Regions from separate parts of the Pseudomonas sp. 300 genome, predicted to be linked through region 1. Evidence: predicted binding sites of a transcription regulator. Region 1 holds the regulator's gene; the other holds the start of a gene.
The links. The regulator FliA, encoded in region 1, starts transcription of late flagellar genes. The targets are predictions, from matches to a motif close to CTAAAGTTTNNNNNNNNNNNGCCGNTAA.
Positions count from the first base shown of each region.

Region 2: a site for FliA is predicted at 1,012-1,039, ahead of Q7W83_RS22505 (flagellar protein MotY). Genes of this name have one in related genera too.

Region 1 covers NZ_JAVLRV010000002.1:2,741,799-2,746,519, forward strand. Annotated here, with positions in the region: gene Q7W83_RS18910 (chemotaxis protein CheA) at 1-1,823, opposite strand, end outside; gene Q7W83_RS18915 (protein phosphatase CheZ) at 1,870-2,658, opposite strand; gene Q7W83_RS18920 (chemotaxis response regulator CheY) at 2,681-3,052, opposite strand; gene fliA (RNA polymerase sigma factor FliA) at 3,220-3,960, opposite strand; gene fleN (flagellar synthesis regulator FleN) at 3,957-4,721, opposite strand, start outside.
Region 2 covers NZ_JAVLRV010000002.1:3,486,334-3,491,054, forward strand. Annotated here, with positions in the region: gene Q7W83_RS22505 (flagellar protein MotY) at 38-946, opposite strand; gene pyrC (dihydroorotase) at 1,106-2,152, shown strand; gene rnt (ribonuclease T) at 2,149-2,826, shown strand; gene Q7W83_RS22520 (peroxiredoxin) at 2,994-3,596, opposite strand; gene Q7W83_RS22525 (bacterioferritin-associated ferredoxin) at 3,911-4,129, shown strand; gene bfr (bacterioferritin) at 4,329-4,721, shown strand, end outside.

The sequences.
Region 1 (4,721 bases):
GTCAACGGGACCTTGATGACGATCTTTGAGCCCTTGCCCTTGGTCGAGTAGATATTGATCGTGCCGTTGAGCTGGGCGATCTTGGTTTTCACCACGTCCATGCCCACGCCACGACCCGACACGTCGGAGATTTCGGTCTTGGTCGAGAAACCCGGGGCGAAGATCAGGTTGAAGCAGTCGGACTCGCTGAGGCGGTCTGCCGCATCCTTGTCCATCAAGCCTTTCTTCACCGCGATGCTGCGCAACACGTCGGCGTCCATGCCTTTGCCGTCATCGGAGATGGACAGCAGGATGTGGTCGCCTTCCTGTTCAGCGGACAAAATCACTTTGCCGCTGCGCGGTTTACCCATCGCTTCGCGGTCAGCCGGCTCTTCGATACCGTGGTCGACCGAGTTGCGCACCAAGTGGACCAGCGGGTCGGCCAGGGCCTCGACAAGGTTTTTGTCGAGGTCGGTTTCTTCGCCGACCAGCTCCAGGTTGATCTCTTTCTTGAGCTGGCGAGCCAGGTCGCGAACCAGACGCGGGAAGCGCCCGAAGACCTTCTTGATCGGTTGCATCCGGGTCTTCATGACCGCGGTTTGCAGGTCGGCCGTGACCACGTCAAGGTTCGACACGGCCTTGGACATCGCTTCATCGGCGCTGTTGGCACCCAGGCGAACCAGGCGGTTACGCACCAGTACCAACTCGCCGACCATGTTCATGATTTCGTCGAGACGCGCGGTGTCGACCCGCACGGTGGTCTCGGCTTCGCTGGCCGGTTTTTCCGCCGGTGGCGCGGCCGGTGCACGGGCAGGCGCCGGTGCAGCAGCGGCGGCAGGTTTCGGTGTTTCGGCTTTCGGCTCGGGTGCCTTGGCAACAGGTGCCGGGGCTTTGGCAACAGGCGCTGCGACTGAAGAAGCGGCAGAACCTGTGCCGACTTCAGTGAACTTGCCTTTGCCATGCAATTCGTCGAGCAGCGATTCGAACTCGTGATCCGAGATCAGATCGCCGCCGGCCGCTGCGGCGGTTGGCACAGCCGGGGTCGGTACCGAGGCAATGGCGGATTCCAGCGCGTCGACCGCAAAGTTGCCCTTGCCGTGCAGCTGATCGAGCAGTGCTTCGAACTCGTCGTCGGTAATGTCGGAGCTGTCGCCTGGCGCTTTCGGCGCTGCCGGTGCGGCTGGCACCGCGGGTGCAGCCACCGCGTCGACCGCGAACTGGCCTTTGCCGTGCAGTTGATCGAGCAACGACTCGAACTCGGCATCGGTGATTTCGTCGCTGGTCGCGGCATCGCCGGCCGGCTGCGGAGCCGCCGCCGGGGCCTCAGCCTGCGCCTTGACGGCGTTCAGCGAGTCCAGCAGTTGTTCAAATTCGTTATCGGTGATGTCGCCTGATTCGGCTTCGGCAACCGATTCTTCCACCACTTCAGCCACCGGTGCGGCTTGCTCGGCGGTTTGCGGCTCGGCCAGACGGGCCAGGGCCGCCAGCAATTCAGGTGTGGCAGCCGTTATCGGGCTGCGCTCGCGGACTTCGGTAAACATGCTGTTCACCGCGTCCAGCGCTTCGAGAACCACGTCCATCAGTTCCGAGTCGACGCGACGCTCACCCTTGCGCAGGATGTCGAACACGTTCTCGGCGATGTGACAGCACTCCACCAGCTCGTTGAGCTGGAGGAAGCCGGCGCCCCCTTTTACAGTGTGAAAACCGCGAAAAATTGCATTGAGCAAGTCCGCATCATCCGGTCGGCTTTCAAGCTCGACCAGCTGTTCGGACAGTTGCTCTAGAATCTCGCCGGCCTCAACCAGGAAATCCTGAAGGATCTCTTCATCGGCGCCGAAGCTCATTAAGGGTGTGCTCCTACAGGTCTAAAAACCTAAAATGCCTAAAATTCTAAAACCCTAGGCTGGATAGCAAGTCGTCCACATCGTCCTGACCGGACACAACGTCTTCTCTTTTATCGGCATGAATCTGCGGACCTTCACCCTGAGAGAGATGTTTTTGCGGATCTTTTTCTGCAAGCATCGCTTCACGGTCATGTTCGATGCCCGCAAAGCGGTCCACCTGACTGGCCATAAGCACGAGCTTGAGCAGGTTGCTTTCAACTTCAGTGACCAGTTGGGTCACACGCTTGATCACTTGACCGGTGAGGTCCTGGTAATCCTGAGCGAGCAGAATGTCGTTAAGGTTGCTCGACACTGCACGGTTATCCACGCTGCTGCGTGTCAGGAAACCGTCGACACGCCGTGCCAGTTCACGAAACTCCTCAGCCCCGACTTCGCGACGCATGAACCGCCCCCAGTCCGTGCTCAGCGCCTGGGCTTCATCGCTCAGGCTGTTGACCAACGGCGTGGAGTTTTCGACCAGATCCATGGTGCGGTTGGCTGCGGCCTCTGTCAGCTTGACAACGTAACCCAGACGCTCGGTGGCATCTGTGATCTGGGACACTTCCTCGGCTTGCGGCATGTGCGGGTCAATCTGGAAATTGACGATCGCGCTGTGCAGCTCGCGGGTGAGCTTGCCCACTTCCTGATACAGGCCGCGGTCACGGGTCTGGTTGAGCTCATGGATCAGTTGCACAGCGTCGCCGAACCTGCCTTTTTCAAGGCTTTCGACCAGTTCGACCGCGTGTTTTTTCAGGGTCGATTCAAAATCGCCCTGTGAAGATTCTTTGTGGTCCATAGCTCCCCCGTGGCGCAGTTTCTCAACCGATGCGTTCGAAAATCTTCTCGATTTTGTCTTTCAACGCCTGGGCCGTGAAGGGTTTGACCACATAGCCGTTTACGCCGGCCTGGGCCGCTTCGATGATCTGCTCGCGCTTGGCTTCAGCGGTCACCATCAGCACCGGCAGGTGCTTGAGCTTTTCATCGGCGCGCACATGACGCAGCAGATCGATACCGGTCATGCCAGGCATGTTCCAGTCCGTTACCAGAAAGTCGATGCTTCCGCTGTTGAGAACCGGAATGGCAGTAACGCCATCGTCGGCCTCGACCGTGTTGGTGAACCCAAGGTCACGCAACAGGTTTTTTATGATCCGCCGCATCGTTGAGAAGTCATCAACGATGAGGATTTTCATGTTCTTGTCCAATTCGACCTCCAAGCAGTCTTAAACGCCCCCAGCACCTGGACGCGCCATTTCAATCAATCCGGCAAAGCACTCAATGACTGTCTGGAGCACAACAGATCGAGACCGGCGCAGTTCAACACCACACCAGCCACGTTCGCAGTGTCCCCACACTGCCTTCAGCGCGCTCGCCACTCCCCCAAACGCCCCCGCAAACGGGCCGCGCACTGGCTGTGTAACTGGCTGACCCGAGATTCGCTGACCCCCAGGACCTCACCGATTTCCTTGAGATTCAACTCTTCGTCGTAGTACAGCGCCAACACCAGTCGCTCACGCTCCGGCAAATTGGCAATCGCGTCCGCCAGCGCCGCCTGGAAGCGTTCATCTTCCAGATCGCGTGACGGCTCGAGATGAGCACTCGCGCCATCCTCGTGCAGCCCTTCGTGTTCGCCGTCCTGCAACAGATCGTCGAAACTGAATAACCGGCTGCCCAGGGTGTCGTTCAAAATCCCGTAGTAATCGTCGAGACTCAATTGGAGTTCGGCCGCAACTTCGTGATCTTTAGCGTCACGGCCGGTTTTAGCTTCAATCGAGCGAATTGCGTCGCTGACCATGCGGGTATTGCGGTGGACCGAACGTGGCGCCCAGTCCCCTTTGCGCACTTCATCAAGCATGGCGCCGCGGATTCGAATGCCCGCGTACGTCTCGAAACTCGCGCCTTTGCTGGCGTCGTATTTGGTGGACACTTCAAGCAGGCCGATCATCCCGGCCTGAATCAGGTCTTCGACCTGGACGCTGGCGGGCAGTCGCGCCAGCAAGTGGTAGGCAATGCGTTTGACCAGTGGCGCGTAACGCTCGATCAGCTCGTACTGCGCGTCACGTGCCGACTTCTTGTAGAGGTTGTAACCGCTGGCGGTCATAGCACGGGTCCTGCCGTTTGTTGCACGAGGCGCTCGACGAAAAACTCCAGGTGCCCACGCGGGTTGGCGGGCAGCGGCCAGGTATCGACCTTTTGTGCGATGGCCTTGAAAGCCAGGGAACACTTGGAGCGCGGAAAGGCTTCATAGACCGCGCGCTGCTTCTGCACAGCCTTGCGCACGCTTTCGTCGTACGGCACCGCACCGACGTATTGTAAGGCGACGTCGAGGAAGCGGTCCGTGACCTTGGTCAACTTGGCGAACAGGTTGCGGCCTTCCTGCGGGCTCTGGGCCATGTTGGCCAGGACCCGGAAGCGGTTCATGCCGTAGTCGCGGTTGAGCAGTTTGATCAGGGCGTAGGCGTCGGTGATCGAGGTCGGCTCGTCGCAGACCACCAGCAAGACTTCTTGCGCGGCACGAACGAAACTGACTACCGAGTCACCAATCCCTGCAGCGGTGTCGATCACCAGCACGTCGAGGTTGTCGCCGATATCGCTGAAGGCCTGGATCAGACCGGCATGCTGAGCCGGGCTCAGATGCACCATGCTTTGAGTGCCGGACGCGGCCGGGACGATGCGGATTCCGCCGGGGCCTTGCAACAACACGTCGCGCAGCTCACAGCGGCCTTCAATGACGTCGGCCAGGGTACGTTTGGGTGTCAGTCCCAGCAGGACGTCAACGTTCGCCAGCCCCAGATCGGCGTCCAGCAGCATCACGCGCCGGCCGAGCTCAGCTAGAGCCAGGGACAAGTTCACTGACACGTT
Region 2 (4,721 bases), 740 kb from region 1:
GACAGATTATGTCGAGCGCGCGACGATGACCGACGGGTCAGGAAGTCTTCGCCGCGCTCGCCGATGCTGTTGATTGGGGCGCCGGTTGCTCGGTGGGCGCGACCCGTGCGAGGTGCACATTGACCCGACGGTTCTTCGCCCGATTGGCCGCATTGGTGTTGGGTGCCAACGGATAACGCTCGCCGTGAAAGCGCACGGTAATCTGCGACTCCTGCACACCGTTGGCCTTGAAGAACTCCATGACCGCCAGGGCTCGACGTCGTGACAGGTCACGATTGGTCAGGCGATTGCCGCTGTTGTCGGAGTGGCCGTCGAGCTCGATGTGATTGACCGTCGGATCGGCCTTCATGAACTCCAGCATCACCTGCAACTGAGACTTGGCCTGCGCGTCGAGATCCAGGCCGTCACCGGGAAAGCCGATCTGCGTCTGTTTAACCTGCTCGAAATTCTTCGGCAGCAGTTTCGCCACGCAGCCCTGATAATCGTTGAACGCCTTGCTGAACTTGACCGGCAACAGCCGCACTTCCGAGACCCGGCCATCGCCCGAAGAATGTCGGACAACCGGGCTGCGCCCATCCATCAGACCACTGATCAGGCGTCCGGCCTGAACTTGTGAGCTGTTGAACAGAACGTTGCCGCTGCCGATCCGCACGGAACCCAGGTTGATGTCGCCACGCCCCGGCTGCCAGGGTGCAGCGGCCGCCAATAAGGTCGCCGAGCCGCCGCCAACCATCGAGTTGTAGGCTTTCAGACGAAACGTCGCCTGCTCGCCGGCGCGGCGCACGAACTCACCCGAACCGAAATCGGTGATCGGTTGAATCAGGCGGCACTCGAACTTGTCCCCTTCGACCGTCCACTCGATGCTCTCCAGACGGGTCTGGAAAGTGAGCGCCATCGCGGGAAGGCTGGCAAACACGCTGAGCAAGGCTAAATAACGCTGGCGCACGGGAGGCTCCACTGGCTTCTACAACAAAAAGACCGACACACACATGTTTACGGCATACCTGTTGGATATCGGAAGCTTCCTGCAAAACTTGATAGCGAGTGCCTGAGAGAGTCTTTTCCGGTAGCATTCCCCTCAGTTTGACCCGCCTGGAATCCCCTCATGTCCGACCGCCTGACCCTGCTGCGTCCCGACGACTGGCATATTCATCTTCGCGATGGTGCCGTGTTGACCAATACCGTTGCGGATGTCGCGCGCACCTTTGGTCGCGCCATCATCATGCCCAACCTGGTACCTCCGGTGCGCAACGCCGCTGAAGCCGACGGCTATCGCCAGCGGATTCTCGCTGCACGTCCGGCCGGCAGCCGTTTCGAACCGTTGATGGTGCTTTACCTCACCGACCGCACCCAGCCCGAAGAAATTCGTGAAGCCAAGGCCAGCGGTTTTGTGCACGCCGCCAAGTTGTACCCGGCTGGTGCAACCACCAACTCGGATTCTGGCGTCACCAGCATCGACAAGATTTTCCCGGCGATCGAGGCCATGGCCGAAGTCGGAATGCCTTTGTTGATTCACGGTGAAGTCACCCGTGGCGATGTCGATGTGTTCGACCGCGAAAAAATCTTCATCGATGAGCACATGCGTCGCGTAGTCGAGCGTTTCCCGACGCTCAAAGTGGTGTTCGAACACATCACCACCGCAGACGCCGTGCAGTTCGTCAACGCGGCTCCGGCCAACGTCGGCGCAACCATCACCGCACATCACTTGCTGTACAACCGCAACCACATGCTGGTGGGCGGGATTCGGCCGCACTTCTACTGCCTGCCGATCCTCAAGCGCAATACCCACCAGGAAGCCCTGCTCGACGCCGCCACCAGCGGCAGCGAAAAGTTCTTCCTCGGCACCGACTCGGCGCCGCACGCCCAGCATGCCAAGGAAGCCGCATGCGGCTGTGCCGGTTGCTACACCGCTTATGCGGCGATCGAGATGTACGCCGAAGCGTTCGAACAACGTAACGCGCTGGACAAGCTCGAAGCCTTCGCCAGCCTCAACGGTCCGCGCTTCTATGGCCTGCCGGTGAACACCGATCGCATTACCCTGGTCCGCGACGAGTGGACCGCCCCAACCAGCCTGCCATTTGGCGAGCTGACCGTTATCCCGCTGCGCGCCGGTGAAAAACTGCGCTGGCGCCTGCTGGAGGAACACGCGTGAGTGAAGACCATTTCGACGACGAACAGGACGGTCAAGGCGGCGGAGGTGGTCCACGCCACCCGATGGCAGCTCGATTCCGTGGTTACCTGCCAGTCGTTGTCGACGTTGAAACCGGTGGTTTCAACTCTGCCACTGACGCCTTGCTGGAAATAGCCGCTACCACCATCGCCATGGACGAGAAGGGTTTTGTATACCCTGATCACACCTACTTCTTCCGCGTCGAGCCTTTTGAAGGCGCCAACATCGAAGCAGCCGCGCTGGAGTTCACCGGGATCAAACTCGATCACCCGCTGCGCATGGCGGTGAGTGAAGAAGCGGCGCTGACCGATATCTTCCGTGGCATCCGCAAGGCATTGAAAGCCAACGGCTGCAAGCGGGCGATCCTGGTCGGGCACAACAGCAGTTTCGATCTGGGCTTCCTGAACGCAGCGGTTGCGCGCCTGGACATGAAGCGCAACCCGTTTCATCCGTTCTCCAGCTTCGACACGGCAACCCTGGCCGGTCTGGCCTACGGTCAGACGGTCCTGGCGAAAGCCTGCCAGGCAGCCGACATCGACTTCGACGGTCGCGAGGCTCACTCGGCTCGCTATGACACCGAGAAGACGGCCGAGCTGTTCTGCGGCATCGTCAATCGCTGGAAACAAATGGGCGGCTGGGAAGACTACAACGACTGAATGATTCCTGTAGGAGCGAGCCTGCTCGCGATGAGCCTGAGCGCACCCCGGTGTGTCAGGCCGCCAGCGTTATCGTTGACGACCCTCGCGAGCAAGCTCTCTCCTACAAATCCCGCCCATAAAAAAACCGGCCTCAACGGCCGGTTTTTTTATGCCTCGAATGCGCCTTACAGGGCAGCAGCATTCTCGGTCAGGTAAGCCGCGACGCCTTCGGTCGAAGCGGTCATGCCTTTGTCGCCTTTCTTCCAGTTGGCAGGGCAAACTTCGCCGTGCTCTTCGTGGAATTGCAGAGCGTCGACCAGACGGATCAGCTCTTCGATGTTACGGCCCAGCGGCAGGTCGTTGATGATCTGCGAACGGACAACGCCTTTGTCGTCGATCAGGAACGCGCCACGGAAAGCCACGCCGCCTTCGGATTCAACGTCGTAAGCCTTGGCGATTTCGTGCTTCAGGTCGGCCGCCATGGTGTAGCGAACTTCGCCGATGCCACCATTGTTGACCGGGGTGTTGCGCCACGCGTTGTGGGTGAAGTGCGAGTCGATCGAAACAGCGATCACTTCAACATTGCGGGCCTTGAAGTCGGACATGCGGTTGTCCAGAGCGATCAGCTCGGATGGGCAAACGAAAGTGAAGTCCAGTGGGTAGAAGAACACCAGGCCGTATTTGCCTTTGATGGCCGACGACAGGGTGAAGCTGTCGACGATTTCGCCATTGCCGAGTACGGCCGGTACGGTGAAGTCAGGGGCTTGCTTGCCTACGAGTACGCTCATTGAATATCTCCTGGTGTAAAAACGTGAAGTTCCGGGTTTGCGCCAGCCTGCCACCCTCAGGCGACAGCCCTGTGACACCCACCCGCTTCATAAGGACCGGTCATCATACACTGCGTTTTTGAGCTGTCTTCAACGGTTTTTCACCGACAGGTTAAATTGCCGACGTTGCGCTTACTGGCAGATTGCCCAAAGAAAACCGTTCGTCAGTCCCGCACGCTTATAACGCAAAGCTGTCAGAAACCACTTTGACAATCATTCTCGTTAACATTAAGATCCATCGCAACTGAGTCACCACCAGCGACGGTTCTTAGCTTATGTATGTCTGCCTCTGCACTGGCGTCACCGACGGACAAATCCGCGAAGCGATCTATGAAGGATGCTGCAGTTACAAGGAAGTCCGCCAGGCTACCGGCGTAGCCAGCCAATGCGGCAAATGCGCCTGCCTTGCCAAGGAAGTGGTGCGCGAAACCCTGACCAAATTGCAAACAGCCCAGGCTGCGATTCCTTTCCCGGTAGAATTTACTGCCGCGTGAAATCCCCTATTTCAAAGAACCGGACTCATGTCCGGTTTTTTTATGCCTGAAAATCAATTGGTTACGCACCAGACGCGGAACACAAACATTCTTATTCCGATTAATTTTCACTTAAGTTTCAATAACTTAGGTTTGACACTCTTAATTGTGCGGATCAAACTCTGCTTTATAGACAGCTAATATAGGGCAGGACCCCATCATGAAAGGCGACGTTACAGTCATCCAGCATCTCAACAAGATCCTTGCCAATGAGCTGGTCGCGATCAATCAATATTTTCTGCATGCGCGCATGTATGAAGATTGGGGTCTGAACAAGCTCGGCAAGCACGAGTACCACGAATCCATCGATGAGATGAAACACGCGGACAAGCTGATCAAGCGCATCCTGTTCCTGGAAGGCCTGCCGAACGTGCAGGACCTGGGTAAGCTGCAGATCGGCGAGCACACCCAGGAAATGCTTGAGTGCGACCTGCGTATCGAACGAACCGGCCATGCAGACCTGAAAGTCGCGATCGCTCATTGCGAGACCGTTGGCGACTTCGGTAGCCGCGAACTGCTCGAAGATATTCTTGAATCCGAAGAAGAACACATC